Prosthecobacter debontii: one gene and its partner. The protein of the gene in region 1 interacts with the protein of each later gene in a pairwise test. Links are inferred from orthologs where the notes say so. Each region holds a gene or a part of one and is shown in the gene's direction. Other genes may lie near its edges.

Evidence for each region. The genes of interacting proteins can lie anywhere in the genome.
Region 2: the proteins of B5D61_RS08730 (region 1) and mrdA interact in binary tests that used the Escherichia coli proteins (3 or more experiments, as listed by UniProt). The link is inferred for Prosthecobacter debontii from one-to-one orthologs.

Annotation. Positions count from the first base shown.
Region 1 is NZ_FUYE01000005.1:4,425-9,764, forward strand. What follows is about bases 1,310-4,226. They hold B5D61_RS08730 (transglycosylase domain-containing protein), read left to right. Parts: upstream 1,310-1,636; coding sequence 1,637-3,817; downstream 3,818-4,226. Other genes in these bases: B5D61_RS08725 (S1C family serine protease), read right to left, coding at 1,310-1,477; B5D61_RS08735 (nucleotide sugar dehydrogenase), read right to left, coding at 3,856-4,226. Outside these bases: B5D61_RS08720 (PDZ domain-containing protein), read right to left, coding at 1-503; more of B5D61_RS08725, read right to left, coding at 509-1,309; more of B5D61_RS08735, read right to left, coding at 4,227-5,157; B5D61_RS08740 (CorA family divalent cation transporter), read right to left, coding at 5,203-5,340. UniProt on the Escherichia coli protein: Cell wall formation. Synthesis of cross-linked peptidoglycan from the lipid intermediates.
Region 2 is NZ_FUYE01000014.1:80,787-85,031, reverse strand. Bases 1-3,034 are described here. They hold mrdA (penicillin-binding protein 2), read left to right. Parts: upstream 1-400; coding sequence 401-2,668; downstream 2,669-3,034. Other genes in these bases: B5D61_RS18365 (Rne/Rng family ribonuclease), read left to right, coding at 2,705-3,034; B5D61_RS26420 (hypothetical protein), read left to right, coding at 1-411. In the rest of the region: more of B5D61_RS18365, read left to right, coding at 3,035-4,245. UniProt on the Escherichia coli protein: Catalyzes cross-linking of the peptidoglycan cell wall. Responsible for the determination of the rod shape of the cell. Is probably required for lateral peptidoglycan synthesis and maintenance of the correct diameter during lateral and centripetal growth.

The DNA of each region.
Region 1 (5,340 bases):
CCGAAGCCCTTGATGGCGCGACGGTTAGCACTGACGACGCCTAGTTTTACATGTTTGCCTCCGGCAGGTGACGCGATCCACTGGCCGAAGGTCAAGCCATTGCTGGGCTGGAATTGGATGGCGGGGACGTCCCTCATCGTTACGGCTTGGCCGAGCACAAGATCACTTTTGACATCGCGCCGGATTTCCCGCACGGCGGAGTGAGGGCGGGCTGCGTAGTGCACCTGACATTCTTCCATGCGCGGCACCTCGCTGGCTTTGGTGATAAAGTAGCCGTCTGCTCCGACCCAGGTGAGAGTGGCGGCGGGCAGGCCTTTCTTATTGAAAAGCACAGCGGTGTTTTGCGCGAGCTGATCCTGGAGCGGATCAAGCGGAGCCAGGGTGGACTTGCCGTTGGTGGTCTCCTCGGGCAGTAGGGGGGCTTTGAGCTCTGCCTGACAGGGCAGGCTGATGGCGGTGGCGACCAGTAGAACTGAGGAAAGAACAGGTAGGTAAGTTTTCATCAGAGTCATCCTTCGTCTTTCGGGCGTGAGCCTAGAGTTACGGACACATCGCGTTCCACACCTTTGGAGCGCAGTTTCAAATGGATCTCTTCACCCGCAGCACGCATCCGCACCGCGTGGGTGAATTGGGGTAAGCCGGTGATGGTCTCCCCATTCAGCGCGAGAATGACATCGCCATTCAGAATCCCTGCTTTTTCAGAGGGGGAGCCTGCGATCACATCAACCACTTCGATGCTGCCCTGAGCATTGGCCTCTGTGCCGACGCCTAAGTAGCCGCCGCTGCCGATGCCCCAGGTGCGAATCACCAAGCTGCCCTTCATCTCATCCCATGAGCGTAAGAAGGGGGCCATGGAGACATGCATGTTTTCATTTCGCCCTTCCCAGATCAGGCTGTGAATGCCGATGACATCTCCATTGAGATCGAACAACGGGCCCCCGGAGTCTCCACCCATGAGCACGCAATCCGTTTGCAGGGAATTGGCGGTTTGTTTGATGATGCGGCCGACGCGGAGGACCACCCCGCGTTTTTCATCGAACCCGCCGGGATGTCCAAGGGCAAAGCACCACTCTCCAGGCTGGGCTTTCAGAACATCCCGGGAGACTTTGACAAACGGCCACTTCTTTTCTGTATCATTGATCTGCATCAGGGCCGCATCGGTGGTTTTGTCTAATCCCAGAGTTGTGGCCCGCACGACAGTCCCATCTTCCAGGATGACGCGCAGTTCCCGCCCCGGCCGCTCCGCGACATGGGCCGCTGTGAGGATAAGGCCGTCCTCGCTCATGATCACACCACTGGCGGTGCCGTCGCCAGTAAAAATGGCCACCACAGCCGGACGCACCTTGGGGAGGAGGGATTGCACCTTTTCCTGGAGTTCCAGAAAGGGCTGGATGCCAGCCGGAGCCTCCGCCTGTAGTGCCTGAAAGGGCAGGTGAATCATCACCCCCAAAAGGCTCGACAGGAATGCGTTTCTCATAATCACTGAAATCTAACGTGCAGGACGGAGAAAATTCTCCTAATTTCCGCAGCGAGATTCAAGCCAACTCTTCGAAAGCTATTCAAACACAGACGTAGAATTGGCCTATCACTCGAAATACTGGAATACTCCGTAGCTTGCACTCGTCCAAGCCGATCCATGAAGCGACAGCCCTCCGCCCCGCACCATCCGCCTTCTCACCTCTCTCGATTGCGGTCCTGGGGGCGTCTTTTGCTCCTAACGCTGGCGGGCGGGGCGCTGCTTGTCATTTTAGCCTTGGCGGTGACGCTGGGTTATTACTCTCATCTCGCCGGTCAGTATGATCTGGCGAAACTCGGTGAGATGCCTGAGCGCACCGTGGTGCTGGATGCGCAAGGCGTGCTGCTGGGCCGCATGCATGGCGAGAACCGCATCGTCGTGCCCCTCAGTCAGGTGTCGCCCTATTTTGTGAAGGCGCTTTTGGCGCGTGAGGATTCCCGTTTTTACAAGCATGGCGGGATTGATTACATCGGTGTCGCACGTGCGATGCTGCGCAATCTCAAGGATGGCCGGGTGGTGCAGGGCGCCAGCACAATCACCATGCAGCTCGCCCGCAACAGTTATCCCGACCTCAATGACCGGAGCTTTCACCGGAAGTTGGTGGAGATGATGTTAGCTCGCCGGATCGAAGGCTATTGCTCGAAGGAGCAGATCCTCGAGCACTATGTGAACCGCATTTTCTTCGGCACCAACCTCTATGGCATTCAGCGGGCCAGTCAGGTGTATTTCGGCAAGCACGCCAGTCAGCTTAGCCTGAGTGAAGCCGCCATGATCGCGGGCATCATCCGCAGTCCGGTGCGGTTTTCGCCTTTCCGCAACTTCGATGGAGCGCTCAAAGAACGGGACGATGTGTTGCAACGGATGATCCAAACAAAGATGATCTCGCCGGAGGAAGAACTGGCGGCTCGATATGCCGATATCGCCCTGCATGCTCAGCCCGCATTTCAGAGCCAAGGTGGCTATGCTCTGGATGCCGTGCGGCGTGATCTGGATAAGATTCTAGAAGACCACGACATTGAGGACGGGGGGCTGATCGTTTACACGACCCTCAGTCAGGAACTACAAACCCTGGCGGAAGAATCTGTGGAGACTCGTTTGGCTCAGGTGGAAAAACTGCCGGGGTATCAACATCCCAAGAAAGCGGTTTTTGATGCGACCTGGAATGGTACTCAAGAGGTGGCCTCGACGCCCTATTTGCAAGGTGCCCTGACCGTTCTCGACAACGAAACGGGAGGTATCCTGGCCATCGTGGGAGGGCGTGACTATCGCCAGAGCAAATACAACCGCGCCCTGCAAGGCCAGCGCCAGATCGGTTCTACGGTCAAGCCGTTCGTCTATGCCACTGCGGTCGCCAGTGGGTTCCTACCCGGAACCTACATCGATGATGCGCCTATCCAGCCCGGAGAGATCGAAGGTGCGGGTTCAGGTTGGTCGCCGCAAAACAGCGATGGCAAGTTCACCGGTCAGCAGACTTTGACCACCGGCTTGGTGCAGAGCCGTAACACCATGACCATCCGTGTCGGTAACTATGCGGGATTGGATCGGGTGCTGCATGTGCTGGCAGACGCAGGCATCGGCGGGAGTGCGGAGCGGACACCCCAGGTGTTCATCGGAAATCTCGGCGGCACTCCGCGAGATCTCACCAGTGCCTTCAGCATTTTCCCCAACGATGGCATCCGGCGTCGGCCTTTCCTCATCGACAAAGTGACGGATAAGGCGGGCAATATTCTCTACAGCACCAGCATCCTGGAAGCCGAGGTGGTGAGCCCCGGTGTCGCCTCGGTCATGCGCCGCATTTTGGGTGAGGTGATGAATCGTGGCACGGGCGCGACGGTGCGTAGCGAGCATAAGTTCAAAGAACCTGCTGGAGGTAAGACCGGCACCACGAATGACTATAAGGACGCATGGTTTGCCGGTTATACAGACCGGGTCACCTGTGCCGTGTGGGTGGGATTGGATAAGCCTCAAACCATCATCGAGCAGGGTTACGGCAGTCGTTTGGCCATTCCCATCTGGGCGGATGTGGTGAAGAAAGCCGTCGCTCTCGGTTACATCCCCGCTGCCCCACGTGAAGAGCCGCCCATGGCCGCAGTGCAGCTCTGCCACCTGAGCAGCCAACTCGCCACCCCCGCCTGTCACGCCAGTGGCACTGCGTATGAAGATAAGTTGCCCTATGACGTCATCCCCCAGAATTACTGCGGAGCGCATCAGGGGGTTATCGCGGGACCCCCTCCCGGTTATGAGCGCCCCCGCGTGCGTGCCAGTGGTCTGTTTGATCGCATTCGGGGTTGGTTCCGGTAAAAGGGAACCCGCTAGCGCTTACCTCATCACATTGGATCTCACCAGCAGAGCCCTTCGTAGCTCCAGGGCAGCGTTTGCAATTCACGCCAGCCATTGACATCAATGACGCTCTGCTCGGGCTTCACCCAGACCGCGAGATCGTCCACTTTGACGCATTTCTGGGAAGCGACGATGAGGTCGCTGCTCTCGACAACTTCCTGTGCGTCGGCCTTCAGCAGGGAGGCGAGGTGAGGCATGCGACGTTGGATCTCGGCTTCATTGGCACCAATCAGGCGGGAGAGGTTGAGACTCGGATCATAGATGCTGAGCTGATAGCCACGGCCTAACAGCGTTTCCGCCACGGCCACCATCGGGCTGCCGCGCAGATCATCGGTGTCAGCTTTGAAGGCGAGACCGAGGAGGCCGATCTTGCGAGTGTTCTTGCTGGTGATCAGTTTGATCAGCAGATCCAGGTGAGCGTGGTTGGTATCCAGCGTATTATCCAGAAGCGGTAGGCTGATCCCCTCTTGCCGCGCAAAGGAAAGCAGCGCGCTGACGTCCTTAGGTAAGCAGGAACCTCCGAAGGGATTGCCCGGTTTCATGTAATAGCGGGAAATATTGAGCTTTGTGTCCGAGCAGACCACATCCATCACGCGTGCCCCATCCTCTCCAAGGAATTTGCAGAGGCGGCCGATCTCATTGGCAAACCCAACCTTCAGCGCGTGGAAGTAGTTGCAGGAGTATTTGATCATCTCTGCACCTTCCCAGGCGAGCACGGAGGGGCTGCCGCCGAGGAGTTGTTTGGCCTCCTCACTTTCGGGCTCCTTACCGTCATGGGTGCCAACGACAGCCAGTGAGGGCTCTCTGAAGTCTTTGACGGCGGTGCCTTCACGCAGGAACTCGGGGCAATAGTAAATGCGCACCTGACCGGAGGTGCGCAGATCCTCAAAGAAATCTCGGACCATGCTGCGGGTGCTGCCTGGCAGCATGGTGCTGCGGAAGAGAATGATGTGCTTCTTGCCACTCTCGCGGAGGGCTTGGGAGATCTGCTCGCTGACCTTGCGGACGAAGTCCAGATTCAGCCGACCCGAGGCCAGGGAAGGGGTGCCGACGCAGATGATGCTGGCGTCGGTCTTGGCCACGGCGGCAGCAGCGTCTGTGGTGGCCGAGAGACGGCCTTCACGTTTCGCGGTCTGGAGGAGATCGTCCAGCTCAGGCTCAATGATGGGAGAGATGCCGGAATTGAACGCGTCCACCTTCGCCTGCTGCACATCGGCTCCGATGATGCGATGCCCCTGCTCAGCCAGACACCCGGCGGTGACGGCTCCCACATAACCTAGACCAAAGATACTGACGTCCATGGGCGCACATACACAGCCTTTCGCGATTCGACAAGGGCCGACAAGTCAGTTCTTTTTCACTAAAAACATCATGACGAAGAGCCCTAGCAGCATTCCTGCAATGCAGATGAGCCAAAAGTTGGCCGGGGTGTCAGCCAATCGACTGTGAACCTCCATGCCAAAGACGCTGGCCAGCGCCGTGAG
Region 2 (4,245 bases), on another replicon or contig:
GTGTTTGAGCCGGCGAAGCATGTGACGAATTCATTTCTGGGAAATGGGATCATGCCTGAGCTGGACATGGTGGCCGGCGGGTTTGGTTTCGGGCTGTCCATTTTGCTTTTCGGGTTGCTGGGCACTTTCCTCCAGGGGGTGCGGCCTCTTTTCCGTCGTGGACGGCTGGAACTGCCGGTCCTGTTGGTGGGGTTCACCACCTTCGCTTGGCTGTTCAGCGAATACATGATCATGACTTTTTTGCGTGGCAGCCTTTATTTTCCAACGGGAGTCTGGACCAAGATGGTCACAGATACCCTCCTGGCCATGCTGGCATCTCCGTTGATTTTCCTTCTCCTCTACATGCTAGCCGGGCTGTCGCGTTACGAAATCAAATATGAAGGACTGAGGTATTCATTCGATGGTCGTTAAATATCGCTTTCGTCTCTACCTGATGACCCTCGCCATGCTGTGCGGGTTTGGGTTGCTCGTGTATCGGCTCTGGTCGCTGCAGATTGTGCGGCAGTTAGAGTTCGTGAACAAAGTGCCGGAGGCTAAGCGCCAGCTCGCTCGTATCCCGGGTGTTCGCGGTGAGATTAAGGATCGCAATGGGATCGTGCTGGCCACCAACAAAGCCTCCTTTGAGGTGCAGGTGAATTTGCGGGAAGTCTTCGAGGAATACGCACGGCAATGCCGTCAGAAGAAGGTCGATATCCCAGTGGTGCCTTTCGAATACATGGATCGTGGTCTGCCTCGTAAAAAAGAGGAGCCGGACATCGTGCGCATGTTTCAGGAGCTGATCATCTCCCGCTTGGATGAGATGGGGCTGGCAGTGCCTTACAATGCGGACGCACTGCGTGTGCACTATCGCAGCTTTGGCGGTGTGATTCCGTGGGTCTATCGCGACAGTTTGAACTTTGCCGAGTTCAGCCGCTTTGCGGAGCACAATCTCGGCTTACCCGGAGTGACGGTGGCGGAGCGCGGCAGCCGTGTGTATCCTTATGGAGCCATGGCGTGTCACATCATGGGGTATGTCCGCCTTCCAGATGATCAACGTGTGTCGGTGGAGGAGCGTAAAGGCTGGGACTACTACATGCCAGATGACTACGGTGGCGCGGGGGTAGAGAAAAGTTTCGATAAGCATCTGCGGGGCAAGCCCGGGGTGCGCACCATGCAGGTGAATGAGCGTGGTCGCTTGGTGGGAGAGGTCAGCTACGAAGCCCCGCGCAAAGGCAATGACGTGTATCTCACCCTGGATGCCCGCATCCAATACATTGCCGAGAAAGCTTTGCGGGATGGTAAAGTGGGACGTGGCTCGGTCGTGGTGATTCAGCCTCAGACCGGAGAGGTGCTGGCCATGGCCTCAGTGCCGAGTTATGACCCGAATCGCTTCATCCCGAGCATCTCTCAGGCAGACTATGACATGCTGCTGTCTAACAAGACGGTGCCGCTGATGAACCGTGCCACCCGCACCTTCGTGCCGGGCTCCACTTACAAGGTGCCTATCGCTTTGGCCGGGTGCTTGGCCGGTATTCAGAATCGTAATTTCAACTGCGCAGGCAGCGTCACCTACGGCAGCAAGGCCATGCAGTGCTGGATTCAACGTCAGAGCGGTGGCTCTCACGGCTCCCTGGGCTTGAGTGACGCTCTCATGCGCTCCTGCAATTGCTACTTCTACCAGTATGGCAATGCGGCGGGGATCGATAACATCACCAAGGTGGGTAAGATGCTCGGGCTCGGTGAACGCACGGGCATCGAGTTGGAAGAAGATGAAGGTGGTATTTTGCCCAATCCGGCTTGGCTACGCATGACCAGCCCCCGGGATCGCTGGAGTAATGGTCATACGGCTAACACCTCCATCGGGCAGGGCAGCGTCCTGGCCTCGCCCTTACAGATGGCCTCAGTCTCGGCGGCTGTGGCTTCGGGCAGGTCCTACATTCCCCACCTGTTGAACCGGGTGATGGATCACGATGAGCTGGTGATGGAAAACAAACCCACCCTGCGCACCGACCTGAGCCAATTTTTCGATCCGAAGTCCCTGGAGCTGGTGCGCAAAGGCATGTGGAAGGTGGTCAATGACGCCGGCGGCACCGCCAAGGGAGCCCGCATCCCTGGGGTAGAGGTCGCTGGAAAAACCGGCACCGCTCAAAACTGGCGGCGTAACGAAAAGGGGGTGCGTGTGGTAGATAACCATACCTTGTTCATTACCTTCGCGCCCTACGTCAATCCCAAGTTCGCCATCTGCATCCTCGTGCAGGGAGGAAAGTCCGGCGGTGGCTGTGCCGCACCGGTGGCTCACCGTGTCCTGGAGCAAGCCCTGGCGCTGGACAACGGCTATCAAGTCACCCCAGAGCCTCTGGGTGAGGTGGAGGGTAATTTCAATCCGATCGAAGCCGTCACCTACTCGGATCTGGCCCTGCCTGTCGTGGCAGCTGCGGATGAGGATGGCGATACGGGGACCAGCGAGCCCCAGCATGAATCTACTGACGAAGCACCGAGCCCACAAAACACACCGAACATCCGCAAGAATGCGGATCGTGAGGGCTCGGAAGGTGTGAACTCCAACCGTGCGGTGCCAAAAGCAGAGCCTGTCCGCAGAGCTCCGCTGTTTAACCGTGGAGGCAACTCCGACTCGACGTCTCCTCCCTCCAACGGGGGCGGTTTTTTCCGTCGGCTCTTTCGGCAGTAGCCCGTTTATCTTTTTAACCAACCCTGACTATTTTTTATGCCTCTTGGAATCGTGAAGCGAATCAAAGAATTCATCACTGGAAAGAAGGACCTTAAGAGCGGCACCCGTCTCGTCATCAATTGCGAGAAGCTGGAAAACCGCGTGGCGCTTCTGGATAATGGCGTGCTGGAGGAATACACCATTGAGCGTGTCGGCACGAGCACCATCGTGGGGTCGATCTTTAAAGGCCGCGTCAAAAACATTGAGCAAGGTCTGAAAGCCATGTTCATCGACATCGGCTTGGATAAAAATGCGTTTCTACACTTCTGGGATGCCATTCCAGAGGCCCTTTCCAATCAAGGCATGGAGGAGGTCACTCGTGGCGGCCAGCAGAAGAAGCGTAAGCGGATCGACGCCAAAGACATCCCCGAACTTTACCCTGTGGGGTCGGAGATCATGGTGCAGGTCACGAAAGGGCCGATCGGCAATAAAGGCCCACGCGTGACGACCAATATTTCCCTCGCCGGACGTCTGCTGGTGCTCATGCCGCAGAACGATCAGTTCGGTATTTCCCGCAAGGTGGAAGACCCCAAAGAACGTGCTCGCCTCCGTAAGATCATTGAGAAGGTCAATCTGCCTGAGGGGATGGGCCTTATCATGCGCACCGAAGCCTCGGGCAAACGTGCTCGTCACATCATTCGAGATCTCAGCTTGCTCATCGAGCAGTGGAATGAAATCGTTGCCAAGCGCGATGGTCAGAAGGCACCCGTTTGTTGCTTCCAAGAGCCGGAGTTGATCGAGCGCACCGTGCGTGATTTCCTCACGGAGGAGATTGATGAAGTGGCCTGCGATGATCCGGGCACCGTCGAGCGCATGCAGAAGATGGCCGCGCTGATTTCCCGTCGCGCGAAGAGCCGCATCAACCTGTATCAAGGTCAGACCGCACTGTTTGAGCACTACGGCATTCAGAAGCAGATCGACAACGCCTTCTATCGGCAAGTTTGGTTGCCTTGCGGCGGTTACATCGTCATCGACCAGACGGAAGCCCTAGTGTCCATCGACGTGAACACGGGCCGTAACAAAGGCGCGAAGGATCAGGAAAAACTGCTTTTGGATACCAACCTGGAGGCAGCTCAGGAAGTGGCCCGTCAGCTCCGCTTGCGGAACATGGGCGGCCTCATCGTGGTGGACTTCATCGATATGAAGCATCGTAAGGACCAGCAGGCTGTTTATAAAGCCATGCTGGAGCATCTGAAGCGCGACAAGGCTAAAACTCAGGTGCTGCCGATCAGTCAGTTTGGTCTCATGGAGATGACGCGTCAGCGTCTGCATGAGAGCCTCAGCAGCGCTCTGTATGAGCCCTGCCCGTATTGCAAAGGCCATGGCCAGGTGAAGACCACCATGACCATGAGTGTGGAACTGCAGCGTCGTCTCAGCGCTATCCTGGGACGCGGCAAGGATGAGCAGAAGAGCCTGCTCGTGGTCGTCCACCCAGAGGTGATGCAGCGCCTGAAGAGTGAGGATGGTGAACTGCTGGTGGATCTGGAGCGCAAATACAGTGCTCGCCTGACTTTCCGCAGTGATCCCTCCCTGCATCG